2 regions of the Paenibacillus naphthalenovorans genome follow, and region 2 is predicted to be linked to the other one. Evidence: riboswitches for the same ligand, from Rfam matches in the RefSeq annotation. Region 2 holds a riboswitch; the other holds the start of a gene.

Region 1 (15,348 bases), 1.7 Mb from region 2:
AAAGGATAAAGACAGCCTCATCCTGAACTGCCCCCCGATGGTTAGACATCCCTAACCATTGAAGGTGCAGCTCACCGCGGTAATACCGATGGGCTGTCTTTATTCATGGACAGATCAATCTATTTTCATAACGCCGCCCGTGCTGGCGGACGTAACAAGCTTGGAATAACGGGCCAAGTAACCGGTCTTCACCTTCGGTTCGAAGCCTTTCCAGTTCGCCTTACGACGCTCGAATTCTTCTTCGCTGATCAGAAGCTCAATCTTGCGGTTGTTCAAATCGAGCTCGATGATGTCTCCGTCTTCTACGAATGCGATCGGACCGCCTTCTGCCGCTTCCGGAGAAATGTGACCGATGCTGATACCGCGGGATGCGCCGGAGAAACGTCCGTCCGTAATCAGGCCCACCTTCGCGCCAAGCCCCATGCCGACGATCTGGGAAGTCGGTGCGAGCATTTCCGGCATGCCCGGTCCGCCTTTGGGTCCTTCGTACCGGATGACCACCACATGGCCTTCCTTCACTTTACCGTTGGCAATGCCTGCAAGAGCTTCTTCCTGGGAATCGAAGCAAATGGCCGACCCTTTATGGTAGCCGCCTACGGATTTGTCGACCGCACCGACCTTAATGATCGAGCCGTTCGGAGCCAGATTGCCGAACAGAACAGCCAATCCGCCTTGTTCGGAGTGCGGATTATCCAGCGTACGAATGACATCCGTATTCCGAATCTCATGACCTTCCACATTCTCTCTCAGCGTCTTGCCGGTTACAGTGATCCGGTCGCCGTGGATCGCTCCCGGCTTTTTGAGCAGTTCGTTAAGGATCGCGCTCACGCCGCCGGCGTTATGCACGTCTTCAATATGATAATCGGAGGCCGGTGCGATTTTGGCCAAATGCGGCACACGCTTCGCTACTTCGTTGATGCGTTCGATCGGATAGTCGATCCCTGCTTCATGCGCTATGGCCAGCGTATGAAGAACGGTATTGGTGGAACCTCCCATGGCCATATCCAAAGCGAACGCATTGTCGATCGCTTCAACGGTGACGATGTCACGCGGCTTGATGTCCTTTTGGATCAGCTCCATCAGCTGCTTTGCCGAACGTTTCACAAATTCTTTGCGTTCCGGATCGACAGCAAGAATCGTACCGTTGCCCGGCAGCGCAAGGCCAAGACCTTCAGCCAGACAGTTCATGGAGTTGGCCGTAAACATGCCGGAACAGGATCCACAGGTCGGACAGCCGTACTGTTCAAGCTCCTGCAGGCCTTTTTCATCGATTTTGCCCGCTTGGTAGGCGCCTACGCCCTCAAATACGGAGGACAATGAAATCGAACGGCCATCGCTGGTCTTACCCGCTTTCATCGGCCCGCCGCTGACGAAAACCGTCGGAATATTGACGCGCAAAGCGCCCATCATCATGCCCGGCGTAATTTTGTCACAGTTCGGGATGCAGACCATTCCGTCAAACCAGTGAGCGGAAACCACCGTTTCCAGGGAATCGGCAATAATTTCACGGCTCGGGAGGGAGTATCGCATACCGATATGTCCCATCGCAATACCGTCGTCTACGCCAATCGTATTAAATTCAAACGGAACGCCGCCCGCTTCACGGATCGCTTCTTTTACGATTTTCCCGAATTCCTGCAGGTGGACGTGACCGGGAACGATATCAATATAGGAGTTGCAAACCGCGATAAACGGCTTGTCGAAATCTTCTTCTTTGACGCCGGCAGCACGCAGCAAGCTGCGGTGAGGCGCGCGGTCAAAGCCCTTCTTGATCATGTCACTTCTCATTTTTCTCTTGGACATTTTTCTTACAAGCCTCCGTTTCTACTCTATGAATCGCTTCATTCTATGAATGCTACCGCTTCTTCCGATTGTACCATGTTTCACCCGAAATGAAAACGAAACGCATGGTCGAAATCGGGCTAAAGTCATCTCGCGATCGGATTTTTTGGCGAAGCCCCGAAAAATCTGTTATAATTCGAATAACTTACGGAAGCTTGAAACGGAGGAGAAAGCGGAAATTATGGAATTTGATTATTTATACGACGGTACGGAGGAAACGAAAACAAGGTTCGTTTGTTTTGTCGGAGATTCGCTGCGGAGATTCGATTTGGCCATCACGACGACTAACCGTTTTTACGGAAAAAAGATGGTCACGGATTTGCAGACCGGACGCACGGCTGTCATCGGGCCGGACGATCTGGAGGCTGAGGGCTACCTGGAGCACGTATACAAGCTCAATGAGGAAGAAGCGGCGGAGCTCACAGCCTTCTTAACGGAGGTTGTGGGGCCGGTCAACTTTACCGATATTTAAAGTGAAGAAAGCCGATCGATAGCTCCCGTAAGGGGCAAGATCGGCTTTTCCATGATGATTGCACTTCCATCGATTCACTACGGCTCCACTCTAGGAATGATCAGAGCCTGAATCCGATTCCCACGGGAAACTCACCGTGAGGTAGTCCGCAAATTTCTTGCTTTCTTCCCTGCGCAATCGGCGCATCTCGGCGCGATGCACAGCCGTTTCGTGAAGCCTGATCTCCTCTTCCGTTTCCGGTATGACTGCCGGGATGGCAACGGGCTTCTTATTGTCATCGAGCGCCACGAAAGTAAGGAATGACGTCGCGGCAATGGTGCGCTCCCCCGTTTTCAAATCCTCGGTAATCACTTTGACAAAGACCTCCATAGAACTTCTTCCCGTCCAGGTTACGAAGGATTCCAAGCATACCGAATCTGTTGTTCGAACCGGTGACAAAAAGTCGACAGAATCCGTCGAAGCCGTCACGACGTTTCTGCGGCAGTGCTTGGAAGCCGCGATAGAAGCGATATCATCGATATAGGCCATCAGCTTTCCGCCAAACAGCGTATTGTGATTATTGACATCCGTCGGAAATACTCGGGATGTTTTGTAGCATCTAGATTCCTTGACATATCTTTGTTCCATATACAGTCTGCCGGCTCCTTCATGTTCATGTACATCATCCGTACGCGCATGTACGTTTTGAACACATTATGCAGGCTAACCCAGATGTTGTCAATGCTGTGTCGCTTCCCGTTTGCCCAAATCCGGCGCCGTTGGAGAAAACCGAATGTAAAAAAGCCCCCCGGATTAATCACAGGAGGCATTTGGTATACTCAACCGTAATATTCTTTTCTCCATTTGCCGAAGCCGGAGAATGTCTTTAATTCATGCAACGGGATGCTCAGGAAAACCTGAACAAGATTTTTGTCAAATTGCTTCCTGCTCTGATACCACAGCTCTTGCTTGGCTTCTTGAACGGATAAACCTTTTCTGTGAGGACCGTCCTGCAGCATGTCATCAAAAGCGTCAAGGATAGAGCAAATTCGCGCAAAAGTCGGAATGAACTCACCGCGCAAGCCATAAGGATAACCGGACCCATCCCAGCGTTCGCGGTGGTATTTAATGATTTCAATAATATTCAAATCATGAATTCCTTCTTTTTGCGCCAGATTTGCTCCGAGCACAGGATAACGTTTCATGGTTTCCCACTCTTCTGCCGTCGTACCTGTTTTCTTTGTAATAATATCCGTTGGAATAAAAATCTTGCCAATGTCATGAAGCAGACATCCTACGACCAGACTACGTGTTTGTTCCTGATTGAAATGAAGATAGGATGCCATGATTCTCGCCATTTTGCCAACCCGCATGCAATGTTCGTATGTACTTAACTCTTTCTTCATTAATCTAAAAAGAATGTACAGCAATCGTTCATTTTTCATGACTTACTCCTCCATACCAAGAAACTGATCCATGCAGACTTCATATGAAACCGTCCCGTATGTCAATCATCAACTGGTCTTTTTTTCCTTTTTTCTTGATAATTCTTTTAAAATAAAATCGATTTCTTCCTTAAGATCGGCTGCCCTTTCAAATTCAAAATTAACGCGAGCCACCTTTAATTCAGCTTTCAGGTTTGTGTAGTGGTGTTTTAATTCCTCATAGGTTTGGTTTCGAATCTCATCCAATCCCATTGCAGGAACTCGGCCAAGATACATTTTCACTCTCTCCTCTCATCAATGATTTCACAAAATACGGACCAACTCATCTACTTAGAGTGACGATGGAAGAATGCTACATAATACGTCCCAAAACCAAAAAATCCCCCGAAATTGGAGGATTGATGATCCGGATTTCGGTAACTGGCTGGCATAGTGTTTATCACACTGAAGCCCCTGTAGCTTTGCGACCCCACTTTTCAATGGGTGTGCCTTTATCACTTTTCAAAGGAGATTAGTTAGAAAAAACTAGATATTAGCTAACAATGTTCGACATATTCAATCAAATTCCTTTTTTATAGTAAAAATTTTCATTTTTATACTATATATTGTGAATGGAAAAGCCTCTCCTCATGTAAACCATCGATTGGAGAACGGCTTTTGCCGGGGGATGGAATAATATGAAAATCAGCAAAAAAATGGTTGACAACTCAGTGACAAGATCAATATATTGGGAACCAATGCAAGCTGCCATTTCGTATTAAGGAGTTGGAAAAATGCCAACGATATATGTGCTGAATTTTCAGAGTATTGATAAATCCCATCTGCCGGCTGTGGGCGGAAAAGGAGCCAACCTCGGGGAGCTGAAAAGAGCCGGCTTCCCGGTACCGCAGGGTTTTTGCGTGACAACTGCCGCCTACCGCCAATTCATTCAATCCAGCCGGGAGATGAAGGAACTGTTCGATCAGTTGGACCGCGTCAGCCATGAACAATTGGAGCAAATACGTATATTGGGACAGCGTATTCGCGAACATCTCACCTCCCTTTCGATGCCCAACTCTGTTAAATCGGCCATTTCAAAAGCGTGGGAAACCACTGGGATAGCTCAAGCTTATGCTGTTCGTTCCAGCGCTACGGCTGAGGATCTGCCGACGGCCTCGTTCGCGGGACAGCAGGATACTTATCTGAATGTTTGCGGACTGGAGCAGCTGCTCAAAGCCGTACAAAACTGCTGGGCCTCACTGTTTACAGACCGGGCGATCTCGTATCGCGCCAAAAACGGCTTTAACCACCGTTCAGTGTTTATTTCCGTCGTTGTTCAACACATGATTTTCCCGGAGGTGTCCGGAATTATGTTTACGGCGGATCCGGTCACGGGACATCGCGGAACGGTATCGATCGATGCAAGCTTCGGTTTGGGAGAAGCCCTTGTATCCGGTTTGGTTACTGCGGATTTGTATCAGGTGCGTGCAGGTGAAATCGTAAAAAAACAGGTTTCCAAGAAGGAAACAGCCATATATGCCGTGCCGGAAGGAGGAACGGTTGCTCAGCATCTCCCTCCGGAGAAACAGCAGCTGCAGGCTTTAACGGATCATCAAATCATTCAACTGGCAATATTGGGTAAAAAAATTGAAGCTCACTATGCCTCGGAGCAAGATGTGGAGTGGGGTTTTGCCGACGGTCAATTTTATATTCTCCAAAGTCGGCCGATTACATCGTTATATCCGGTACCGCCTGTCTCAGATAATCAATTGCATGTATTTATAAATTTCGGCTACATTCAAATGATGACTGATCCAATGAAACCGCTGGCTATATCCGTTTTGAGCCGCCTTCTTCATTTTATAAAGAAAAATCCTGCTTCATCCGAACCGTACATCCTGCATCATGCAGGGGGAAGAATGTTTGCTGATTTTACCGCTCCTCTTTCTATAAGGCCTGTTCGAAACAGAATGCTAAAAATATTCAAGGGCATGGATGAATCCATAGCGTCAGCTTTGGAGGAAGTCATGAGCCGAGAAGCCTTTCGCCATCGATCCATACCGATAGGCACAATATTACGCACGGTCAGTAAACTGGCGCCGATCATCATTCCCTTGGCATTGAAAGTAATCAATCACCGGTTTGTGCAAGATCCCGCTAAGGCGAACAGAAAGGCCTCCGCCCTTATTGATCGTATCACTCGTGAAACCGGGATCCATGTATTTTCCGCCTCAGGGGCGGACAGGATTCGCGCGATCAGGAAGAGTATCGAGAAAATGCCCAAGGTGATTCCCAGAGTGGCCGTCTATTTTATTGCAGGTGTCCTGGCTTCCGGAACGCTTAAAAAGAAGCTGTACAAAAGGGTGGGGAAAGAACGGGCAGATAGGTTGTTGAATCCATTGTACAAATCTCTTCCCGGCAATGTGACAACCGAATTCGGCTTGGCGTTGGGAGACCTTGCTGATAAGATACGAAAGTATCCCGGCTTAATTGATTATTTGCAGAAAGCAAGCAGCGACCATTTCGATGAAAAATTGGGCGAGATTCCGGGCGGAGATGAATTTAAAGTAGAATTGGAGAGCTTTCTTCAGAAATACGGTATGCGGTGTGTGGGTGAAATTGACATCACCAGACCAAGATGGCGCGAAGAGCCTACCCAACTGATCCCTTCCATTATCAGCAATATCAGAACGGCAGCGGCCGGGGAGCACAGGAAGAAATTCAGACAAGGCAGGCTTGAAGCCGAGGCGGCGGGAAAAGAAATGGCCGCGCATTTTGGTTTTTGGCAAAAAAGAAGCATATCCCGGTTGATTAAGCTATACCGCCACCTGTTGGGCATGCGCGAGCATCACAAGTTCTGTGTGGTGAAGCTGTTTGACATCTACAAACGCGCGATAATGGAAGAAGCGAACGGACTTGTCGCAAAAGGAGTCCTTCGGCATAAAGACGATGTGTATTATTTAACGCTGGAAGAGCTCATCGCACTGTTGGAAAACCGCTTTTCAGGAGATGTTCCAACCATCGTAGAAGCAAGAGAAAAGCAGCATGAACGGAATCAAAAACTAAAATCTCCCCGGGTGATGACAAGCGAAGGAGAAATCATTTCCGGAAAATTGCGTGATGTGGTGGAAGCGCCGGAGGGCGCGATTGTAGGCACGCCGGTATCCGCAGGTATCGTCGAAGGTGTTGCAAGAGTCGTTCTTAAGCCGGAGGAAGCCAAGCTGAATGCCGGGGAAATTTTAGTCGCTCCCTATACCGATCCCGGATGGACACCGCTGTTTACCTCGGTCGTCGGCCTGATCACGGAAGTAGGCGGTTTGATGACGCACGGATCGGTGATTGCCCGGGAGTATGGCATTCCGGCCGTCGTTGGAATTGAAAAAGCGACCGAACGGATTAAAGACGGCGCTTATGTCCGGTTGAACGGAACGAGCGGCTACGTGCAAATATTGGAAGGCACTGACTTTGAGTAAGACATAAAAAAGCCTGCCATAGGCAGGCTTTTTGCTTGGCGACGTTCTACTCTCCCAGGACCCTGCGGTCCAAGTACCATCGACGCTGGAAGGCTTAACGGCCGTGTTCGGTATGGGTACGCGTGGTTCCCTTCCGCCATCATCACCAAACGTATTCATTTCTCAAGGCTTGCGCCCTGAAAACTGGATCGAAACCAAGCCGCTGATCATCTTCATGTGCTTTTTGGATAAGCCCTCGACCGATTAGTATTCGTCAGCTCCACACGTTGCCGTGCTTCCACCCCGAACCTATCTACCTCGTCGTCTACAAGGGGTCTTACGTACTGGGAAATCTCATCTTGAGGGGGGCTTCACGCTTAGATGCTTTCAGCGCTTATCCCTTCCGTACTTGGCTATCCAGCCGTGCCTCTGGCGAGACAACTGGTACACCAGCGGTACGTCCATCCCGGTCCTCTCGTACTAAGGACAGCTCCTCTCAAATTTCCTGCGCCCGCGACAGATAGGGACCGAACTGTCTCACGACGTTCTGAACCCAGCTCGCGTACCGCTTTAATGGGCGAACAGCCCAACCCTTGGGACCTACTTCAGCCCCAGGATGCGATGAGCCGACATCGAGGTGCCAAACCTCCCCGTCGATGTGGACTCTTGGGGGAGATAAGCCTGTTATCCCCAGGGTAGCTTTTATCCGTTGAGCGATGGCCCTTCCATTCGGTACCACCGGATCACTAAGCCCGACTTTCGTCCCTGCTCGACCTGTTTGTCTCGCAGTCAAGCTCCCTTTTGCCTTTGCACTCTGCGAATGATTTCCAACCATTCTGAGGGAACCTTGGGGCGCCTCCGTTACGCTTTAGGAGGCGACCGCCCCAGTCAAACTGCCCACCTGACACTGTCCCCATACCCGCTTAGGGCACCAGGTTAGAACTCCGATACGATCAGGGTGGTATCCCAACGTCGCCTCCACACAAGCTGGCGCTCATGCTTCCCTGGCTCCCACCTATCCTGTACAGATCGTACCAAAGTCCAATATCAAGCTGCAGTAAAGCTCCATGGGGTCTTTCCGTCTTGTCGCGGGTAACCTGCATCTTCACAGGTATTAAAATTTCACCGGATCTCTCGTCGAGACAGCGCCCAAGTCGTTACGCCATTCGTGCGGGTCAGAATTTACCTGACAAGGAATTTCGCTACCTTAGGACCGTTATAGTTACGGCCGCCGTTTACTGGGGCTTCGGTTCACAGCTTCGGTCTTACCCTAACCGCTCCCCTTAACCTTCCAGCACCGGGCAGGCGTCAGCCCGTATACTTCGCCTTGCGGCTTCGCACAGACCTGTGTTTTTGCTAAACAGTCGCTTGGGCCTTTTCACTGCGGCCCCCTCGGGCTATTCACCCTACCGGGGCACCCCTTCTCCCGAAGTTACGGGGTCATTTTGCCGAGTTCCTTAACGAGAGTTCTTCCGCGCGCCTTAGCATCCTCTGCTCGCCTACCTGTGTCGGTTTGCGGTACGGGCACCTTCTCCCTGGCTAGAGGCTTTTCTTGGCAGCCTGAACTCATGACCTTCGGTACTCCAATTTTCCCTCCCCATCACAGCCCAGCCTTTCGATGTGCGGATTTGCCTGCACACCAGCCTCACTGCTTGGACGAGCATCCATCAGCTCGCGTCACTATCCTTCTGCGTCACCCCATTGCTCATAACGGTTCACGGTGGTACAGGAATTTCAACCTGTTGTCCTTCGACTACGCCTTTCGGCCTCGCCTTAGGTCCCGACTTACCCTGAGCGGACGAACCTTCCTCAGGAACCCTTAGGCTTTCGGCGGATCAGATTCTCACTGATCTTTTCGTTACTCATACCGGCATTCTCACTTGTAACCAGTCCACCAGTCCTCACGGTCTGACTTCAACCCGATTACAACGCTCCCCTACTGCCCATTACTGGACCCATAGCTTCGGTGGTGTGTTTAGCCCCGTTACATTTTCGGCGCAGAGTCACTCGACCAGTGAGCTATTACGCACTCTTTGAATGGTGGCTGCTTCTAAGCCAACATCCTGGTTGTCTGCGCAACTCCACATCCTTTCCCACTTAACACACACTTGGGGACCTTAGCTGATGATCTGGGCTGTTTCCCTCTTGACAATGGATCTTAGCACTCACTGTCTGACTCCCGGGTTAACGTCTGTGGCATTCAGAGTTTGACTGGACTTGGTAACCCTTGGCGGGCCCCGCACCCAATCAGTGCTTTACCTCCACGACGCATCTCCCGAGGCTAGCCCTAAAGCTATTTCGGGGAGAACCAGCTATCTCCGAGTTCGATTGGAATTTCTCCGCTACCCCCACCTCATCCCCGAATTTTTCAACATTCGTGGGTTCGGGCCTCCAGTGCGTGTTACCGCACCTTCACCCTGGACAGGGGTAGATCACACGGTTTCGGGTCTACGCCTGCAAACTCATTCGCCCTATTCAGACTCGCTTTCGCTGCGGCTTCGGCTTCTCACCTTAACCTTGCTTGCAAACGTAACTCGCCGGTTCATTCTACAAAAGGCACGCCATCACCCTTTAACGGGCTCTGACTTCTTGTAAGCACACGGTTTCAGGTTCTCTTTCACTCCGCTCCCGCGGTTCTTTTCACCTTTCCCTCACGGTACTGCTTCACTATCGGTCGCCAGGGAGTATTTAGCCTTGGCAGATGGTCCTGCCGGATTCCCACGAGGTTTCACGTGTCTCGCGGTACTCGGGATCCGTCTAGGGCTTTCGCAGAATTTCGGCTACAGGGCTGTTACCTTCTCTGGCCGGCCTTTCCAGACCGCTTCACCTACTCTGCTCAACCCACGTTGACGTCCCACAACCCCAGGGGGCAAGCCCCCTGGTTTGGGCTAATCCGCTTTCGCTCGCCGCTACTGACGGAATCACTTTTGTTTTCTTTTCCTGAGGGTACTTAGATGTTTCAGTTCCCCTCGTCTGCCTCCAATGCAGCTATGTATTCACTGCATGGTACGTATCTATTACGATACGCAGGTTTCCCCATTCGGACATCCCCGGATCAAAGCCTGCTTACGGCTCCCCGAGGCATTTCGTCGTTCGCCACGTCCTTCATCGGCTCCTGGCGCCTAGGCATCCTCCGTGTGCTCTTATTAGCTTAACCAATTTGGTTATTCGGTACCGACACTTACGTATCGGCTGCTGACGATTTCCTCACGAAAATCGCAGCGGGATGATTCAGCATTTTGCTTCGTTTCGATATCCAGTTTTCAAGGAACAAACGTATTTTCGCTGCCGTTTTACCGGCAGGAAAGGCATCTTACCATGCTCCGGCTTGCCGATGCAACTATCAACTTTTGCCAAGAACACGCTAAGCTTTGAAAGGCATTGCACCTTTCAAAACTGAACACGAGTGAGTGCCGTTGCAACTTACGTTGCAGATTGTCCGCTGACCTACCGTCAGCATGGACTCCATAGAAAGGAGGTGATCCAGCCGCACCTTCCGATACGGCTACCTTGTTACGACTTCACCCCAATCATCTACCCCACCTTCGGCGGCTGGCTCCTTGCGGTTACCCCACCGACTTCGGGTGTTGTAAACTCTCGTGGTGTGACGGGCGGTGTGTACAAGACCCGGGAACGTATTCACCGCGGCATGCTGATCCGCGATTACTAGCAATTCCGACTTCATGCAGGCGAGTTGCAGCCTGCAATCCGAACTGAGACCGGCTTATAAGGATTCGCTCCGGATCGCTCCTTCGCTTCCCGTTGTACCGGCCATTGTAGTACGTGTGTAGCCCAGGTCATAAGGGGCATGATGATTTGACGTCATCCCCACCTTCCTCCGGTTTGTCACCGGCAGTCAACTTAGAGTGCCCAACTTAATGCTGGCAACTAAGCTCAAGGGTTGCGCTCGTTGCGGGACTTAACCCAACATCTCACGACACGAGCTGACGACAACCATGCACCACCTGTCTCCTCTGTCCCGAAGGAAAGGTACATCTCTGTACCGGTCAGAGGGATGTCAAGACCTGGTAAGGTTCTTCGCGTTGCTTCGAATTAAACCACATACTCCACTGCTTGTGCGGGTCCCCGTCAATTCCTTTGAGTTTCACTCTTGCGAGCGTACTCCCCAGGCGGAGTGCTTATTGTGTTGACTTCGGCACCAAGGGTATCGAAACCCCTAACACCTAGCACTCATCGTTTACGGCGTGGACTACCAGGGTATCTAATCCTGTTTGCTCCCCACGCTTTCGCGCCTCAGCGTCAGTTACAGTCCAGAAAGCCGCCTTCGCCACTGGTGTTCCTCCACATCTCTACGCATTTCACCGCTACACGTGGAATTCCGCTTTCCTCTCCTGCACTCAAGCCACCCAGTTTTCGGTGCGATCCGGGGTTGAGCCCCGGGCTTATACACCAAACTTAAGCGGCCGCCTGCGCGCGCTTTACGCCCAATAATTCCGGACAACGCTTGCCCCCTACGTATTACCGCGGCTGCTGGCACGTAGTTAGCCGGGGCTTTCTTCTCAAGTACCGTCACCCTCAGGGCAGTGACTCCCCAAGGCGTTCTTCCTTGGCAACAGAGCTTTACGATCCGAAAACCTTCTTCACTCACGCGGCGTTGCTCCGTCAGACTTGCGTCCATTGCGGAAGATTCCCTACTGCTGCCTCCCGTAGGAGTCTGGGCCGTGTCTCAGTCCCAGTGTGGCCGATCACCCTCTCAGGTCGGCTACGCATCGTCGCCTTGGTGAGCCGTTACCCCACCAACTAGCTAATGCGCCGCAGGCCCATCTGTAAGCCACAGCTTGCACCGTGTTTCTTGATCCCTCCATGCGGAGAAACCACCTATCCGGTCTTAGCTACCGTTTCCGGTAGTTATCCCGGTCTTACAGGCAGGTTGCCTACGTGTTACTCACCCGTCCGCCGCTCCAGGAGGTCTCCCCTAAGGGAGAACCCCAGCGCTCGACTTGCATGTATTAGGCACGCCGCCAGCGTTCGTCCTGAGCCAGGATCAAACTCTCCAATAAAGTTTAGAGAAAATTGATTGCTCAATTCGTTACTGACTTGTTTTGAAATCTCTTGACGAGACTTCGCACTCACTCGTTGTTCAGTTTTCAAAGGGCAATTACTTTATGGTTTCACCGATCCGCTTGTCTCATGCGGCCGGAAAATCAATCTACCATAACTCCGTACCGTTTGGCAACTGTTTTTTTATCCAGACTGAGGAACGAATCCTTTCGTCCAGACGCTGATTCAGTTGCAGTATTTTCGGAGTCACGGTTTAATAATCTATCATATTCGATTTCGTTTTGCAAGTCTTTTGTTTTCCATGCTTGGGATCGTCCGCAAGCTCAGAGAAACCGTCTGACTTGTATCCTGTCTGCCTCGCAGCAGCTCAGGATTAGTAATTTATCATACTTACTATCCCGATGCAACAGTTATATTTTCCAACCTAGATATTTGTATCATATTATCCAATGTTTTGGTGCTCGTTCAAAATAAAAAAGCACCGCATAGGTGCTCTGCTCTCGGTTCCGTCGGACGATGCGGCGAATCATGCTCTCCTCCGAGCGCGGCTAAAATGATCCTGGGTGTACGCACACGTCGCTAAGTCCCGAGGCCGTATAATCATTTATATCACTGCATGCAGAGCCTTCGCCCCTTACGGTCACCGGCCTAAGCGTCAAAAGGTTCCGCGATGTCCCTGCCGCCTCACGCAAGAAACCGCCGCTTCTTCTGCGGCGATGTGCCACCAATTCTCCCATGATGCTCAGCGTGATTTCTTCCGGCGTCCCGGCCCCGATATCCAAACCGATGGGGGAAAACAGCCTGTTCAATCTCTCTTGCGTCAATGTCACATCGTCGGACCGGAGGCTCTTTACGATTTTGCGGATGCGGCTTCCCGAGCTTAACCCCCCAAGATAGGCGATGTCTTCATGACTTTTTCCGATACAATAATCTTGCCGTCGTCAATGGCAACCGCCCCATCCTTGTAAATCCGCCTGTCCCGGTCTACAGTGATCACATAATCCGCATGAACAATCAACAACGAAACTTGCTGCAATCTGTTCATCTCCATTCACAATGGCAATCAACCCAAAACAAAAACCGGACTCACCAGAAATCAACATTCATGTTGACTCCGGCTGTCCGGTCGATTCTTTCCAACGTTAAAGTGATTCGGTTATTCGATTTTTCTCCTGTCATTCCAACTGGTGATCTAAGAGATATTAATATAATAAAATCACTAGGAATAATTGTCATTTTTTTGTTTTCATCTGATGAGACGACAGATTTCGTTTTCCGGCCAGCGGATGGAGTGAAGGCTATTCGCCGGTCATGCGGCAGGGCATCCAAACCTGCGCAGCTTCCCAAAAACGCAGCAAAGATACTTTCATAATCCTTAAGAGGAATTACTTATTTCTACGTCGAATATTGTAGATTGAGGTGAAAACAATGTCAGATACCAGAGCTCTTTATTCCGATACGGAACTATTCGCTGCATCATTGTTTCAGTTGAAAGTATCCGTCTGGGAACGTACCGCTGATGATATTCCGGTGAGAGTCGAGGACGGCGGAACCATTGAACGGATTACGCCGATTAGCGTTAAAATAAACGGGACCAACTATGTGCGAAGCGACTGCGAATTTCGAGTTTCCATGAGCGATATTAGATCGTAAGGTTCAGCTTCAATTTAAGATAAAGGATGTGGCGAAAAGATGACAGGACAATCTTTATTATTAATCGACGGATTTAACTTGTTGAGCAGAGCGCATTTTGCCACCTCATATAACCGAACCGATGACCAGTTAAAAAATAGCAAAGGCATGTACACCAATGCATTAAGGGTGTTTTACCAGAAAATATTCAACCTGATCAGGGACCACAGGATTACTCACCTCTCCGTGGTTTGGGACGTGAAAAGGGACGAAACCGCAAGAAGGAAAAAGTATCCGTTTTACAAGGCCACACGGTTTGAACTCCCCGAACCTTTGATCCATCAGTATGAGACGTGCAAAGCAGCATCGGATGCGATAGGGATTCATCAGATTTCATTGTCGCCTTACGAAGCCGATGACCTGATGGGGGCTCTGTCGAAAAAGTGGTCTGGCGGAGATTGCTACATATACAGCAATGACCATGATTTGTTTCAATTATTGAGTGAAACGACCTCGCAAATTATTGCGGGCAAACAAGGAGAATATGTTTACTCCCTGAGCCATTTTCAAGCGGATTATGGAATCGCTCCTGAACAATGGGTAGATGTCAAAGCGCTGCTTGGCGACAGCAGCGACAATATTCCCGGTTGCCCGGGGATTGGCGAAAAATCTGCTCTGCCGCTGATTCAGCATTATGGATCGCTGGAGCGGATCTATGAAAATATCGAACAACTGGAGCCCGGCCTGTCCCGGCTTAAAAAGAAATTGATTCAAGGCAAGGAAACCGCTCTTTTAAGCAGGGAGCTGTCGCAAATCACCTGCGATATTGCAGAGCTTGATCCGTTGTTGATGGATGATCTGAAAGTAAGCATACGTAAAGATGTCCTTGGCGAATGGCTGGAGCAAATGGAACTGAAAATCAGAATAGATTCGTATGGCGCTTAGTAGCGCCCGGGCTTTGGGAATAAACAAGAGCTGTCCGCCGGCCATTTTCATGGCGACAGCCCCGCAGCTCTTATTGTTTAATCGACCATTCGTTTACATCATAATGCATGCCGTAGATGGTGCAGTCTCGCCCTTCGATGGCTTTATCAGCGCAATCAGAATTTTTTTCGGAGCAGATGGTGACAAGCGGAACATCTTCCTGAATCAGGTTTTGCAGCTCTTTATATATGACAAACCGTTTGTCCTTATCGATTTCCTTCATGCCAAGCGCTATGTCGGCAATAATACCGGGCCGGCGATCGGAGCGTGCTTGGGAGATTTGATCGCCTCGATTTCGTTTCCGTTGACTTATGCCGTAACGTCAATGTCGACATTCGCTTTTGCCGTGTTCCTGTTCTTCTTCATGCCATTCTCCGCGCAGGATGAGATTCCTGCGGAAAACGCTGCGGCGGCGCATGTCAAAAGTGAAAGCCCGCTGCGTGATTTGACCCGTTTCCACATATATTTGTTCTTGGACTCGGCGCGTTGTTTTATTATATGTCATTTACGTTCTGGAGCAACGGCATCGCACCTTATTTAA
Region 2 (15,348 bases):
TCCCTTGGTCCGGTATCCGTAAAAAGAAAGAATCGGAACGCCATATTCCAATGCAAGATGTGCCGCACCGTTAGGACTCCTTGTGGCCCGGTTGAAAAAAAAGGCAGGAGGAAAGCTTCGGCGGTAAAAATCTCCCATAAGGAAGACTACACCATTTTGCTTCAAATGGCTCCGCAGCCTGCGAATAAGCTGCAGGGGCGGGACGTTATCGTAATCCAATCCGCGGCAGCCCAGCCGTTGGAATTTGAGATACAAAGGACGAAGCTCCTCACTCCCTGCCGTAGCCACCGTCAAACAGAGATACTTTTGTGACAAATACCAGTAATAGAAAAAAAAGTTGCCGATATGCGGAACCGTTAATATAACTCCTTTTTTGTGCTTGAGCGCCTCTATGAGATGACATTCGCCTTCAATTTCAAAACGCTTCTCCCAATGCCGCAGCAGCCCGGAGGAATCGAATCCTATTTCGTAAAGCGTCAGAAGGACCTGATAGAAATACGATCTGCAGTAATGGCAAAGCTGAAGCGTACCGGTGGTTTGAAGCAGCTGCTTCATATTACTCAGCACCTTTTTTCTCCATTTCACTGCAAACATAAAGAGCAGCCAGCTTAAGCCATAACAAGCTGAACGAATAGCCCAACGGGGGATGAAGCCGGCCCATCGGTGCAATCGATGTTCAAGCCCTGCCATTTTTCCTATCCAGACGTACAATGGAAAGCCTCCTCTGGAACGATGAGTTGAAATCACCTTAGAAATTTCTTTTTGTAGCTGTTCGTGATCTTTTCGGCCTCCAGAATAATGAAAAAATCCGCGGTATCAAAAATCTCGTCATAGGCAGGCTCGCCGCCGATTTCAGCGCCTAACCACTTGTAGCCTTTCATTAATGGAGGCAGCCTACGAAATAACTCCTTTTCGCTAAGCTCCATGTTTACCAGCTGTAAACCTGGAATGCGATGCGTTTCAAGCGGGGTAATTCCAAAGCGGTCCGTAATGACGTGATTCACTGCAAGCATCGTGTACAGCTCATTCAGTTCTTTAATGGTGCCCATATGAAGGCTCGCACATCCTATTAAATAACGGTATCCTTTTTGCTTGATATAATCGGCAATGCCTTCCCATAGCAGTTGAATGACCCTTCCATTGCGATATTCCGCCGCCACACAGCTTCTGCCCAATTCCAGGGTATTCCATTTATAATCTTCATAGCGGGACAAATCAAATTCTGTTTCCGAGTAAAATCCGCAGTGCTGAAGCACCCTGGGCCCGGGAAGCAAGCGATATGTGCCGACAACGGCCTGCGAATTCAGATCCTTAACAATGAGATGATCACAAAATTCGTCATACCGGTCCTGCTCCAAGCCTGAATCGTTCATTAAACGAAGATTACGCTGCTCCTCGACAAAAACCTGGTACCGTAAACGTAATGCTTGCTCAATTTCATCGGAACGATAAGCCAATTTAACTTCAAAAGGTAAAGAGTGCAGCTGTGCATTTCCCATTCGTATTGTCATCGGAATCTCACCTTTCTGCGATGTCTTCCAGCGGGCATCGGAAAAGAAATGGAACGCTTTACTTTGACTTTAGCCTTGAAGTATCAACTCATTGTTATACAGAGATTAATTTTTTGTAATTTCTGATTTTTCGATTCATCATTTCGGGTTCTTACAATAAACAAGGGGCCTCACCCAAGTCTTCGACTCAGATGAGGCCCCTTGTTCATTATGCGGATGGGTTTAGTGCTTAACAGCAATACTCCGTGCACGCTGACCCTGCTTCAGATTAACGATCCCGATACCCGCAAGTATCAGAACAATCCCTATTAAGACGCTCCAGCTCAACCGGGTTTGGAAAACGAGCGCGCTGGAAAAAACACCGACTACAGGCACCAGCAATAAACTCATGGAAGCCTTGGTCACATCAATTTTGCTTAAAATATAAAACCATAAGACATAAGCCAGGGAAGATGCGAGCACCCCCGCAAAGAGAACGGCGAATATGCCTTCTCTGCTCCAGGTGATCGCATCCCCTCTTTCAAAAGCCAATGACCCCAAAAGCAGCAGTATGGCGCCGATCAGCATCTGATACCCTGTAAACTGAATCTTATCGTGGGAATGGAGCACTTTTTTCATGATAATATTGCATATCGCCCAGCCCACCGCACCTAATAATACGAATACCTCCATCCACAGCTTCATCCCATTGCCGTCAAACTGAGCCGGATTTATCTCCATGACCATAACCAGTCCGATGATGCCGGTAAATACGCCTAACAATTTCATTTTCGTCAAACGTTCATCAGGCATAAAAAACGGAGAGATGAGCGTCAGCCATAGGGGCATCGTAAAATTCAGAACAGATACAAGGCCCGTATCCATATAATGAAATGCATATTGGGAAGCCGTATAAACATAGGCGATCTGTAAAAAACCGCATATTCCGTACCATTTCCAGTCTTCTTTTTTGGGCAATGGAATCCGCTTAACCCATATGACGGCAAATATGACCAGAGACCCTACAAGAAAACGCAGTGCGGAAAACATCATCGGCGGAAAATATTGCCCCCCGATATTCATTACAACCCAGTTAAATCCCCAAATCGAACATAAAAGAATAATAAGCCAATTCACTGTTGCTCATCTCCATAAATAAAAAAAAATAGGGAGGAAAAATACTCCCCCTCAAGGTATCAAAAAGATTTTTGCATGAGGTACCCTTCCATGAATCAAATCCTGAAACGCCCGGTCTCCATCCCGTAAGGAACGGATTTCCGACCAATCCGATTCGTTAATTTTGCCGCTCTTCAAGAGCTCGAGAGCATCGTAAAAGTCCTGTTTATCATAAGAAAAGGAGCCCAGGATTGATATTTCATTGCGAATACAAACATTGATCGGAATTTGCGTATGATCAATGCCAAGACCGATGTTCATGATGGTTCCGCCCAGATTCACCAGTTCTACAGCCGCGGAACGGGTGGCCTGGAATCCCGCAGCATCGATGATGACGTCAATTCCGGAGGGTCCCATGGCTTCCTTGATTTGATGCAAGTAATCAGGAGTATGGGGAGTAAATACCGCATGGGCGCCCAATTTTTCAGGCGTTCTCAAGCGGGCCTCGTTCGTATCGACGACGATGATTTTGGAGGCCCCCAAAATTTGTGCGGTCAGAAAGCTTAGCAAGCCGATCGTTCCCGCTCCAAATACGACGACGTTGGCAAACGGATGTCCTTCCATCGCTCTTCTGGCCGCTCGCAGCGAACACGCCAGTGGCTCAGTCAGAGCCGCCCGAAAAGGGCTTATTCCCTCCGGAAGAAGATGAACGGCAGATGCCGGCACATGAACATACTCCGCAAATGCCCCCGGCCGATGAATGCCGATGATGGCCCGTTTTGCACACAGCTGCACCAGCCCTTTGCGGCAGGAATTGCACGCACCGCAGGAAAGAAGCGGGTTGACTACAACTTTGTTTCCTTTTGAGAACCCGTTGGTCTTGGCTCCTACGGCCTCAACCGTGGCACTGAATTCATGCCCCATGACCAGCGGAGGTACCCGGAGGCTGTTATGTCCCAGATAGCCTTCAATTTCGGATCCGCAGATCCCTACGGCATCTACCTTCAACAGCAATTCATCTTCCCCGAATGCGGGAACGGCTGCCTCCTGTACTTCCATTTTTTCAGGACCTGACCAAACTAAAGTTTTCATCTTTCATCATACTCCTTGATCATGATAAATTCAACGCTTATCTCTTCCGCAGAGACGGCCTGGTTAGCAAGAAAGCCGGATGGGAAGACTCCATCGGAATGCGGATTTATTTCCTCCTTGTAAAACGCTTGCAAAACACTATATCGGCGAAAATATGACGCGCTCAGCATATTAACGTAAGACTAAATGATATGTATCGCTCACCATTCGGTTTATTATAATAAACCTAGTTTTATATACAAAATGTTACAATTATAATACCATAGGATCAATCCATTATTCAATACATTACCCAGGCAAAAACTTTGAGATGCCCTTTTGGCGCTTGGTCAGTTCTTTGTCCAGTTCGTCCAGCAGGATGTTGGCCAGAAGCAGGGTTAACGGCCCGCCTTGCGGCGTGCCCTCTTCCATCCTCTGACATCCCCCGTTATCCATGACTCCGGCGTTCAGGTAAGCCCAAATCAGTTTCAGCACACGCTTATGGAGTTCGGCTTTCACCGTTTTCCAGTGGATATTCAGGTAAGCTTGTAGCTCCACTACCGTTACGCCGTCCACACCGGGGGCTCCTCCGTTTTGGACCACTCGCTTGTAAGCGAGCCGTAGGTTGTCCCCTTCGAACATCCTCTCCAGTGTTACGAAGTGACTTCGCATATTCCGCAGGCCTCCCCAGATAAGAACGTCATCTGTCTGCCCGCGACCACTGGAGTCTACAGGATTAGCCCTTGGCGGCTTTGGATTTCATTATGTTTGGGCAACTCATCCGACTAACCCTGCCTCAAATCCAGTTCGTGTACCTTGACCCGTGCATTTGCCCCCGGCTTCCTTCGGATTCCGCCTCGCGGCGGACACCCTTTCCCTTAGCTACGGTAGGCGCTCGCCAGCCCCCGTTCGGGACTCTCACCCTAAAGATGACGCCCATGCTGGGCGTACCAAAAAAAGACTGACCAATGGCGGATCAGTCTTTTTTGGATGGGATGGCCGTACATCCTGCTTCGCCTGCTAATTCTTTCAAATCAAATCTGCAGGTTTATCATCGCCGACCGGCTCTTGGCAATAATTGACTTCACTGGCAGCTCCCAAAGGCGTAATTTCGTAAAGATACCGGCGAATCAGTTCTTTTTCCATCACGGTAAACGGCACAGATGAGCAAAGATCAAAATGAATGGTTCCCGTGATCATATCGTAGCTGTTAAAGGTCATCCTTCCGTTGGAAAACAGCTCATTCATCACCTCGACGATGCGGTTTTGATTTAAGCCTCTGCTCATTGCCGCTTGAACCACAGCCTCCGGAAGCTCACCAACTTGCGGGACCCGGTCAGCTTCAATCTTGTCATAGGATTTGACTTGATAACAAACGTGCTGAGGCAAATAACCGGAAGCGAATTTCTTCAACTTGGTTATTTCTTTATCGGGTAATTGCAAATTATCGTTCCATGCATAGATCGTGGCTTTATTGTTGCCGTCGGTATGAATTCTTACATATCTCAAATGAGGATACTGTTTTTTAATCATATGCTCCGATAATAAGCGAGTTCCCACTGTAATCACCTCGTTCCCGTAATGCTGAAGAAGCTTTCACACTATGATTGTTAACGCTTACAATCACGTCCTTAGCTTTCCGCTGCTATGTGCCCCTCCTCCCGTAGAGACATCGATATTTCATTGTATTTAATTGACATTCGATTCAGAATCATTCCTTGAATTTAAATCTACGATCGTTGGATGTAAAGTGCGGCCGGGGAAAAATGAAACGGTGCATGCGAAAATTCGGATCATTTTGATTCGACGCAAACAGGGTACCCGTTACAACCATGAACGGATACCCTTGCGATTCAATGATCAAGTATGGCAACGGCTCTCACCGGAGACCCGTCCCCGTGCCTAATTTTAAGAGGGAAGCCATAAAACATGAAGCTTCTTCCGTAAGGCAGCAATTCCAGATTTACCAGGTTCGTATAGGTTAGGATTCCGATCGCCAACAGGTTTCTCTCCACAGCTTCCGTAAGGTTTCCTCCTACAAAAGGCGGATTGGCTTGTTTAATTCGTTCAAACTGTTCCATTCCGCATTCTTCTATAAAAAACAAGCCTTGACGAACCGGCCACTCCGAATGTAATTTTACAAGCTGTGCCGTTCCGAAAAATCGTTCGACAGGAATCTCATCGATGGATTTCCCCCCCTGATGCATATGTGAGAAAGCATCGACATGCGTTCCGGTATGTGTGCCCAACGTCAATTGACGCAGCTCCCATGTATGCTCTTCGCGGGTATGAACCACTTCAACCTTCACTTCGGGATCACCCGGGTAAACGGTCATTCCATCCATTATCATCTCCGATAAATCAATAACCCTCATGTCTTCCTCCCCAAGAATTCTCGTTGAATCTTTGATGTTAATCCAACTTCACTGCATCTACAACTTTAATCAGACGCGCTTTGTTTTCTTGAGCCTTACCGGTCTGATAGATTTCATAATCATCGATGATCAGCGTGATCTGATAACGTTTACCGTTTAATTTTAATGATTCAAGCTGCCGGGCAGGGTTATCGGTCAACGAAAAACCGTTGCGCTGCTTCCCGACATCAGTTACCGGAATTTTGGCGGCGCAATGGCTGCTCGGGGTAAAATAATTAAGCAGTCCCCACCCTTCACCGGATTCATTATCGTCGATAAATACAATCTCTCCGCAAACCGTGGTCTCGCCTTTAAATTTGACTACAGCCCAATAATCCGACTCGTTGATCGGTTGAACATCCAAATCTTGGATCGTCATTCCCGCTGCGGTTTGACCGACCCTTGCCTGACGCGCATCAAAAATGTAATCTTCATGAGAATCGACCGGATTTCCCGGATTCATGATCAACAAGAACAAAAGCAGGATGTTGATCATATCCGCATTCCTCCCTTATCCATGATTGGCTAACGGCCTCAGCTTCTGCTTCAACTATCCAAAGATACAATGTATATATTCGGGTTCCTTGCGGAATATCCTCTTAGGCGTATAAACGAAATGGAGAATCGAGTAGGAGGGGGCGGCTAACCCCCGTCCTCTCACCTATGAAAACATGCAAGTCCCTTGTTCAAAAAATATGTATTGCTTGATTTGGATCGAAAAGGCGAGGAGGCGATTAAACACACCTCTGACTCTCCAGTGTTACGAAGTGGGAGATATCCGTCCCAAAAACCGAACGTACATTCTATATTGACATAGAGGGTCTTGCCCTCAGCTACGGTAGGCGCTCGCCAGCCCCCGTTCGGGACTCTCACCCTAAAGATGACGCCCATGCTGGGCGTACCAAAAAAAGGCTCCCGGCATATCACCGGGACCCTTCAGCTTCTTCAAACGTATCAATATACAATTTTTACGGTCCGCGTTTCCGGCAGATACTCTACCTGCGCACCCAAAACCTCGGACAGCAGGCGTACCGGAATCATGGTGAGTTCGTCTACCAGTCGGGCCGGCGATTCCGTAGTATGTTCAATACCGTTAATGGCATACACGTTACGACCCGTAAAGAAAGTGATTACGCGGCCGTTTTTTGTATAGACCGCCGCTTTGCGTTCGTCATCCCAAGTCACTTCGGCTCCCAGCGCCGCGGCCAAGTCCCTGACCCATAAATAGGACGTGCCTTCCTCGATAAACGGAGCCCTCTTCAACGGGAACGGCACGTTATCCACTGTATAGCTATCATCGTCCAGCTTGAAGGTGACCACGTGCTGAATTCTGTCTTTCTGCTCTGTCAGCTTCACATACGCGGCGATGTCTGTATGCAGCTTCTGCTTCCCGATGCCGCGAATCGGCTCCGTATGAAAATTCCAGGCTTTCTCGAGCGTTTGGGATACCCCGTTCACTGTTACGCCCAGCTTCACATATGCAGCATATGAAGTGTCTGGCTTTAGGGGCTCGGGTGGAATTAAGATGACGCTGTTGGTTAAATGATCGTCATTGCTCGGACTGTTTTGCAGCAGCTTCACCGGTTGACCCGATTCATCCTTCAAAGTCGCTTCAAGCAACTGGACTTCGCCAACGCCTTTTCCCGTTACGACTACCTTAAGCGGATACCCGACGGGATAATCTCTTGACGTATGCATACGTATTGGATCCGGATTTTCGTAACCGTCAAAAATCAGTGGAACATAGGGATCCCCGGGGGCAGGAGAGACCGTCATCTCCGTTTCGGAGTTTTCCCCATAGCCAAACATGATGACGACATAATCCCCGACCATCTCTATACCTGCTTCCGTAACATGCGGCATTAAAAAGGGCTTGCGGTGATACGGCGCATCAAACAGCTGGTCGATGGAATCCACGAGATTTCCCGTTTTAAAAGAAACATTTTCTCCGACGCCGCGAAAATATCCGGCATAAACCGCACGCTCGGAAGGGGTGGCTCCTATATAACCGGGCAATCCCTTCTTTTGATCATGCAGCGAAACCGAAGGCGTCGTCTCCCCTGCACGGTTCGTGAACAAATATTGGGCATGGAGTTGGGCAGCTAACGTCAGATTCCCGTTGAGCTTGACCGGCTTTAATCCGTAAAGCATGCGATAATCGTTGATCGCTTTCAGACCCAGTTGACGGGTCTGTGAGTATGCGGCGGGAACTTCGCTTATAGGGTTGTCTGCTACCGTGAACGTCCAATTCAAATGAACCGTCTGATAACCGGTAAATTGCAGCTGCACTTCAACCGAATGCTCCCCTGGCGTTAATCCCGCAGTCGGTGTATATGTAAAACTCATCGTTTCTTTATCAAAAGTCCCCGAAACAAGCTTTTGATCCAGCTTCATACTAAACGAACCAACCTGCAGTCCGTTCCTTTCGCCAAGCTCAAAACCGATGGTTGGCTTGGATATGCCCACCGTTCCTTTCGGATACCCGAAATAGGAGAACGATTCCGCGTCCGCTCTCGGGGCCGGAATGGTCAGCATGGCGATCATCATCCAAAAGGCAAGCCATACCTTCCATGTCGTGGATGTAAGAACCTTCTTCACTTCTGATTTCCCTCCAATCTTGTATGCTTCGGCTCTTCCTGCCCTTCATTAATTTTAATTCATTACCTTCCCCTCATTTTCCTTCCGTCCTATCAAAAAACAATAATTTGTAACATTTTCAGCTGTCAAAAGCCAAAATAAGCCACCGGCGGTGACCTACTCATCTCATCGTCATACGATTCCCGAATGATATATAGCTCTCGTATGATAGGCGAACGAATGTACGGAGTCTCTTTGAATATGTTCCAATATCATATCCTGGATGGTGAGAAACACCTGAACATAATGACCGTCAAATTGCGAATAACTCTGGTTCAGCAGTTCTTCGCGAGCGTGCTGTATGGACATCCCTTTTTTATAGGGGCGATCCGATATCATACAGTCGAAAGCATCCAATATCGAACAAATGCGGGCATATACAGGAATGTCGTTTCCCTTCAAGCCGCTGGGGTAGCCTGTACCGTCCCAACGCTCATGATGATAATGAATGGTATCGATGACATCCTGATCGGTAATTCCTTCCATGATGGCCATCTGAACTCCGAAAAAAGCATGACACTTCATATATTTCCACTCTTCCTGTGTGAGCGAGGATTTCTTTTTCAAAATGGAGTCATGGATGTGTACCTTGCCAATATCGTGTAAACAGCATCCTGCAATCAATTTTTGGGTTTGCAATTCATCAAAGTTCAGATAGGCCGCCATCAGCTTGGCCATTTTTCCAACCCTTATACTATGCTCATAGGTCACTATATCTTTGACCAGCAATTGTGTTAGTCCGTTTACCGCCTGTTCACCGTTCACTGACATCACCCTTTCCGTAAAATACCTCTCATTGTCCTTATTTCATTCATGTCAATCGCTTGATATACTCTTGGTATCTGATCACCGCACAATCCAATTCCTTGCTTAATGCTTTAACTTCCGGATCGGATAAACAAAGCTTGATGTTGAATATGCCATGCATTTTGAATCGAATTCTCTCAATTTCTTCCGATAAATGTTTCAATCGCTTTTCATTAAAAACACCGTACATGGCCTCTCACCATCCTCACAGGCTATAACATCCTCTTTTTAACGAAGCCATCTTTTTCGATTACAATAAAAAAGAAAACCCTCCGAATGAAGGGTTTTCTTCCTCATTCCGGCGGCTGGCTGGCATGGTGTGTTTCCACACGTTAGCCCCTTTAGCTTTGCGACACCACTTTTCAATGGCTGTGCCTTGATCGGACTATCATTGTTTGTACATTGTTACAATTTGGTGCAAAAGAAATATGTATATTGGCAAAACTATCGACATGGATAGTGTTAATTTATGGTGTTTCGACATCTTTTCTTTTATTCTAACACATTTTCCACAATTTGACTATCATTTTTACGAGTCTTTAGTACTATATTTTAGAATATCATCTAGGTCTTTTTACATTAAAAAACACCAGTACGAAACTAAATTCGCAGCTGGTGTGTTTTGCATGCCGATTTCCAGTCCCCTGCCGGTTCGGAAGTTTTATATTTCTCGGCTTGTTGTCAACCCCCTAAAGCGTCCTTGAAGAGCCCCATTTCATTACCCGGGTGCAAACCCGTCCGATCAAATGCTTATCATGACTGATCACAAGCATTCCCATACCGCGCTTTTCGGCCGCCTCTAGCACCGCATGCCAGATTTGGGCCTGGGTTATGGCATCGAGCATCGTGGTAATCTCGTCGGCAATCAAAAAACGGGTGTTAGGACCAAGGGCCCTGGCGATACAGAATCGTTGGAGCTCGCCGCCGGACAACTCGCCGGGCCGCCGGTTTAGCCATTCCTCCTCAATGCCTAAAGAGGCAAGAAGCTGTTCATCGGGGTCCCAGCTCTCCTTCAGTACGGACCGCATGAGCCATCGCGGGTTGACCGCTTTTTCCGGATGCTGAAATATCAGCTGAACCGGAAGAAAGCCTTTGGAAGGCAGAGGAGCGCCATTCAACAGAACGCTTCCCTCCTTGGGCTTCTCATAGCCAGCCAGCACGCGGGCTAAAGTGGACTTGCCGCAACCGCTTGGCCCGACCAGCCCTACCACTTCACCGGGCTTGATCATGATGTCCATCCCCCTGAATATCCAGGAACCTTTTTCGTAATGAAAACCCAGATTTCGCCCTTCAAGAAGCATGGATGCACCTCACCGATCCGCCGCGCAGCCATCGCATCTCGGGCAGAGAGTTCATGCATTCGTTCGTAGCCATCGGACAGCGCGGAGCAAACCTGCAGCCTTCAGGGAGCGCACCCGGATGCGGCTGAAAGCCCGGGATCGGATCAAAACCGTTTTGCGGGAGCGCTCTCCACAATGCCTTGCTGTAAGGGTGCCGAAGCTTTTCCCCGCTGCCGGCGAAATCATCCGGACGGGCCGTCTCTACGGTCGTGCCGGCATAAATGATGGCTACTTTATGAGCGATCTGCAGGGCTGCTTCGATATCGTGAGTGATGAACAACACACCGCATCCCTGATCAGCCAGCTCTTTGAAGAAGCCAAGCGTCTCCTTGACAACGCCGGCGTCGAGACCGGGAGTCGGTTCATCGGCAATGACAAGCTTTGCACCGCTCACGCTTGCCGTGGAGACAAGAATCCGCCTGGCCATTCCGCCTGACAGTTGAAAAGGAAACATGCGTTCCACTTCAGCCCCCAGTCCATACCGTTCAAAAATCTCCCGCTGTTTCTTGACCGCTTCTTTAGCGTCTCCGCGGTTCGTCCGAACCTGCTCTCCTACGCGCATCAACGGATTTAGATAATTGACCGATTGCGGGACAAGAGCAATCTCGCGCCCCCTTAAAGCAGCTTGTCTGGCTGTCGTAAGCTCTTCTCCATCATAACGAATGGAGCCGGAGGTCTCCGCACTGTCCGGGAGAATCCCCAGGATCGCATGGGCCAACAGGCTCTTGCCTGCACCGCTTGACCCGACTAACGCAACGATCTCTCCGGCATGGACGGTAACATTCAGCTCCTGTACCACGTTCAGCTTTTTTTGCTGAAAACCGCGGGTATACTGCAGGAAGGAGATGCTTAAATGATTCACTTCCAAAAGAACGGACATTTCCGCACAAAACCTCCCTTACGTATGACTCATGACCCCAAAAAACTACTCATTCGACCTGTGCGTTTCCAGGAGCAGCCGCAGATTTTCACCTGCCGTATCGAAGGCCCGTACAATGATCAGCAAACAAAGGCCCGGAAAAAACGCCAGCCACCATAAGCCGGTCGATAAATATCGCATAGACTCGGACAGGATGATACCGATGGCCGGCTGATGAGGAGACAATCCCATGCCCAAGAACGAAATCGCCGCCTCATGCAGGATCGCATGCGGAAAAATAAGCAGCAGGCCCACCAACAGCTGAGGGATCAAATGAGGCGTCATATGTCTAACGGCTACCCACCAGCGGGACTTCCCGAATCGCCGCGAAATCTGAACAAACTCGGACGAACGCAGCTGCAGCACTTCGGCACGGATAATACGCGCCAGACTCGGCCAATGGGTCAGGGCAATCCCGATGACAACCCCTCTGACTCCGCCGCCCAGAACAAAGCTGATCAAAATAAGCGTGACCAGATGAGGCACACTCAAAAACAAATCGATCAACCAGCCGATGATGCGATCAACCGTTTTCCCCATCGTTGCGGCGAGCAGCCCCAGAACGGCGGCAATGCTTACACTCGCAACCGCAGCCATCATTCCGACTTGTATGCTCAGGGTCAATCCTTTTAAGGTGCGTGTAAACATATCCCTTCCCAGCCAGTCCGTGCCGAAAGGATGAGCAAGAGACGGAACCCGATTGCGCAGTTCCAGATGGGTCGATAAGCTTACGTCACCCAGCCAATGCCCAGTGAACCATGTTCCTGCTATGAGAACAGCCGCAGACACAGCCAGGAACAAAGCCCTCTGTCTTGGATTGCATTTGGATGCAGAACGGAGGATGCGGCGTTCGGGGGCGATATTCCTCTTCATACGGAACGCCCCTCCCTGATCCTGGGATCTATCGCGCGATAGATCAGATCTGCAACTGTATTTCCCGTAAAGACGAACACCGCGCTGAACAGGACGATGCCAAGCAGAAGCGGGACATCGCCCCGAAGGCCCGCTTCCACCGTGGCCTGACCCAAACCCGGGTACGAAAACACCTGCTCCGCCAGCACGGCTCCGCCAAACAGCTCGCTAAAGCCTGCAAACTGTAAGGTCACTGCCGGCAGCGCCACTGCGCGCAAACCGTGTCTCCAAAACAGCCGAAATCCGCGCTCTCCGCGGGCTCTGGCAAACAAAATATAATCGCTTGCGAGCACATCCAGCAGCTTCTGCCTCGTATGCAGCGCGATGGGGGCGATGCCGATGACGCTTAACGTCAGTGCGGGCAATGTCATATGAAGCAATCTATCCCCCCATGTGACGTTCTCGGCGAGTACCCCGACCGGAACACCCAGGCCGATCGGAAACCAGCCCAGCCACACGGCAAAGAAAATCAGCAGCACCAGACCCAGCCAGAAGGCGGGAGTGGAAGCCAACGTATAACAGTACCATTTGATCAGCTTGTCCAGCCATGTATCTTTATTCATCGCAGCGATTACACCCGCAGTAAAACCAATGAGTCCCGATAAAACCCACGAGACTCCCATTAGCGCAAAGGATGCGGCAAACCGTTCGGCGATCACTTCCCCAACCGGAAGGCGGTACATCATGGAGATTCCCAAATCCCCCTGCAGCACGGCGGCTCCCCAATGAAAAAAGCGCTCCAACAAAGGCTTGTCCAACCCCCAATATTGGGCAATTTGTTCCCGCTGCTCCGGACTTACCCGCATCATATCGGCTCCGACGTAGGCTTGAATCGGATCGATCGGAGAGTAGCTTACGAGCAGAAAGGAAATAAAGCTGATGGCCACCAGGAGAAAGACAAGCCGTATGCTCTTCATCCATATAAATGTAATCATGCTTCGCATCATGGGGTAATGACTCCGTTCTCCCTCTATTTCAGCCATTTCCACTCTTCGATGTTGTCCGTCACCGGCCATCCGTGACCATGAGGGTGTATTTTCTGCTTTCCGATATCGAGTCCGTCCTTGACCAAATACAGATGATCGATATTCACAAGCCATGCCCAAGGCGCATCGCCCAAGGCGCTTACACCGGTGGTACCATCCCACTGCGCTTTTTTCCAGAACTCCATGGCCGCTTCCTCACTGGTCGCCTTCAGCGCTTGCTCCATATATTGATCGACGACCGGATTACTGTAATAGCCGGCGTTGTAATATTCGATACCGCGATATTTCGTGCTGAACAGATTGTACATCTCGAGCGGGTCGTGGCTTCCCCAGCCGAACAACACGGCACTGGAGTGCATCATCGTTTTGATATCGTCCCAGCTCTTGCCTTCGACCTTGATGTTAATGCCTATCGCCTTGATATGATCCGCTGCCGCAATCGCAAGAGACTGGCGCGTCACATCGCTGGCCGGATAGATGAGCGGGAATTCCGCTTTCAAGCCGCCCTTCTCTACAATGCCGTCGCCGTCGGAGTCCTTCCAGCCGGCATTCGCCAACAGACTTTTGGCTCCTTCCAGATCAGCGTCCGGGAAGACCGTTTTCGGGTTTGACCAAGGAAGACCGTCGTTGACCGTGTATGCCGGGGTTCCATACCCCTCCAGCACGCCCTTTACAAGGGCATTGCGGTCGATCGCCATATTTATCGCTTTGCGAATGGCGATATCGGCCGTTACATCGTTACCGATCGGATGACCGTCTTTTGTTTTGCCGCCGGAAGGGACAACAGGAAATACAATCCCTCTGTTATCGACGGTGCGTACGGCTTCAAGGCGCATTCCTTCCACCGTCTGCTTGCTGAATGCAGCGGGGATGTACGAAATGTCCACCTTACCGGCCTTGGCTGCGGCAAAAGCAGCATCCTCATTCAGAAACAAAAACGTCAGCTTCTTAAAGAAAGGCTTGGTCCCGTAATATTCCGGATTCGCCTCCACAATCAACTGCTGTCCTTTATCCCACTGCACGAGCCGATAAGGCCCCGATCCGACCGGGTTGGACGCATAATTCGGGCCGTGCGCATGCTTCGGAACGATCCCTGTCGTAACCAGCAAATAGATGAAGGTCGACTGCGCTTCTTTCAAAGTAAACTGCACGGTATATTCGTCGATGGCTTTTACGCTTTGCATATTCGTCAGATCAATGACCGAGCCGCTCTTTGCAGCGGTCTCAAATGTATACTGCACGTCCTGCGCAGTTAACGGCTTGCCGTCGGAAAACTTTGCATCGTTGCGAAGCTTCACCGTCCATACCTTCCCGTCTCCGCTAATTTCGTAGCCGGTCGCGAGGTCATTGACGATGCGCAGTTCATGATCCCGCTTCAGCAGTGTGCTTTGGAAAAGCGGCGACCCGTAACGTCCCCAGCCGGCAGTCGGGTCAAAGCCTGTATCCGGTTCGGAACCGACAGCCAGTATAAGTTCTTCATTGTTCGTTTCCGAACGCTGCTCCGTTTCCTTCGAACAGCCTGCCATAAGGCTGATCAGAAAACATGCCGCAATGAATACCAGGGTCATGCGAAAGAATTGCCTCTTCACTTTTTTCCACTCCGAATCTTTTTATATTTGATCGTGTCACGAATAATTAATAGTGTAACACAGACGT

Evidence for each region. A riboswitch is a leader RNA that binds a small molecule or an ion and turns the genes downstream of it on or off. The one in region 2 is predicted to bind cyclic di-GMP.
Region 1: linked by a shared signal. The riboswitch ahead of IJ22_RS15135 (hypothetical protein) and the one ahead of IJ22_RS27145 (aspartyl-phosphate phosphatase Spo0E family protein) in region 2 are both predicted to bind cyclic di-GMP.

The regions. Positions count from the first base shown of each region.
Region 1 is NZ_CP013652.1:3,085,270-3,100,617, forward strand. Features, by position in the region: gene ilvD (dihydroxy-acid dehydratase) at 115-1,803, opposite strand; gene IJ22_RS15120 (DUF3055 domain-containing protein) at 2,021-2,314, shown strand; gene IJ22_RS15125 (acyl-CoA thioesterase) at 2,405-2,941, opposite strand; gene IJ22_RS15130 (HD-GYP domain-containing protein) at 3,133-3,738, opposite strand; gene IJ22_RS15135 (hypothetical protein) at 3,808-4,014, opposite strand; cyclic di-GMP riboswitch class I at 4,151-4,238, opposite strand; gene IJ22_RS15140 (phosphoenolpyruvate synthase) at 4,512-7,190, shown strand; rRNA gene rrf (5S ribosomal RNA) at 7,224-7,340, opposite strand; rRNA gene IJ22_RS15150 (23S ribosomal RNA) at 7,414-10,326, opposite strand; rRNA gene IJ22_RS15155 (16S ribosomal RNA) at 10,641-12,190, opposite strand; gene IJ22_RS15160 (XdhC family protein) at 12,740-13,114, opposite strand; gene IJ22_RS26370 (hypothetical protein) at 13,072-13,227, opposite strand; gene IJ22_RS15165 (hypothetical protein) at 13,620-13,844, shown strand; gene IJ22_RS15170 (5'-3' exonuclease) at 13,884-14,768, shown strand; gene IJ22_RS15175 (hypothetical protein) at 14,758-15,348, shown strand.
Region 2 is NZ_CP013652.1:1,371,610-1,386,957, reverse strand. Features, by position in the region: gene IJ22_RS06715 (lysophospholipid acyltransferase family protein) at 1-711, opposite strand, end outside; gene IJ22_RS06710 (GNAT family N-acetyltransferase) at 744-1,511, opposite strand; gene IJ22_RS06705 (DMT family transporter) at 1,734-2,627, opposite strand; gene IJ22_RS06700 (zinc-binding dehydrogenase) at 2,679-3,698, opposite strand; partial or broken gene IJ22_RS06695 (hypothetical protein) at 4,020-4,349, opposite strand; gene IJ22_RS06690 (hypothetical protein) at 4,707-5,237, opposite strand; gene IJ22_RS06685 (cyclase family protein) at 5,531-6,052, opposite strand; gene IJ22_RS06680 (hypothetical protein) at 6,090-6,587, opposite strand; gene IJ22_RS06675 (stalk domain-containing protein) at 7,046-8,689, opposite strand; gene IJ22_RS06670 (HD-GYP domain-containing protein) at 8,861-9,493, opposite strand; gene IJ22_RS27145 (aspartyl-phosphate phosphatase Spo0E family protein) at 9,540-9,725, opposite strand; cyclic di-GMP riboswitch class I at 9,833-9,921, opposite strand; gene IJ22_RS06660 (ABC transporter ATP-binding protein) at 10,225-10,836, opposite strand; gene IJ22_RS06655 (ABC transporter ATP-binding protein) at 10,826-11,755, opposite strand; gene IJ22_RS06650 (ABC transporter permease) at 11,801-12,667, opposite strand; gene IJ22_RS06645 (ABC transporter permease) at 12,664-13,650, opposite strand; gene IJ22_RS06640 (ABC transporter substrate-binding protein) at 13,677-15,218, opposite strand.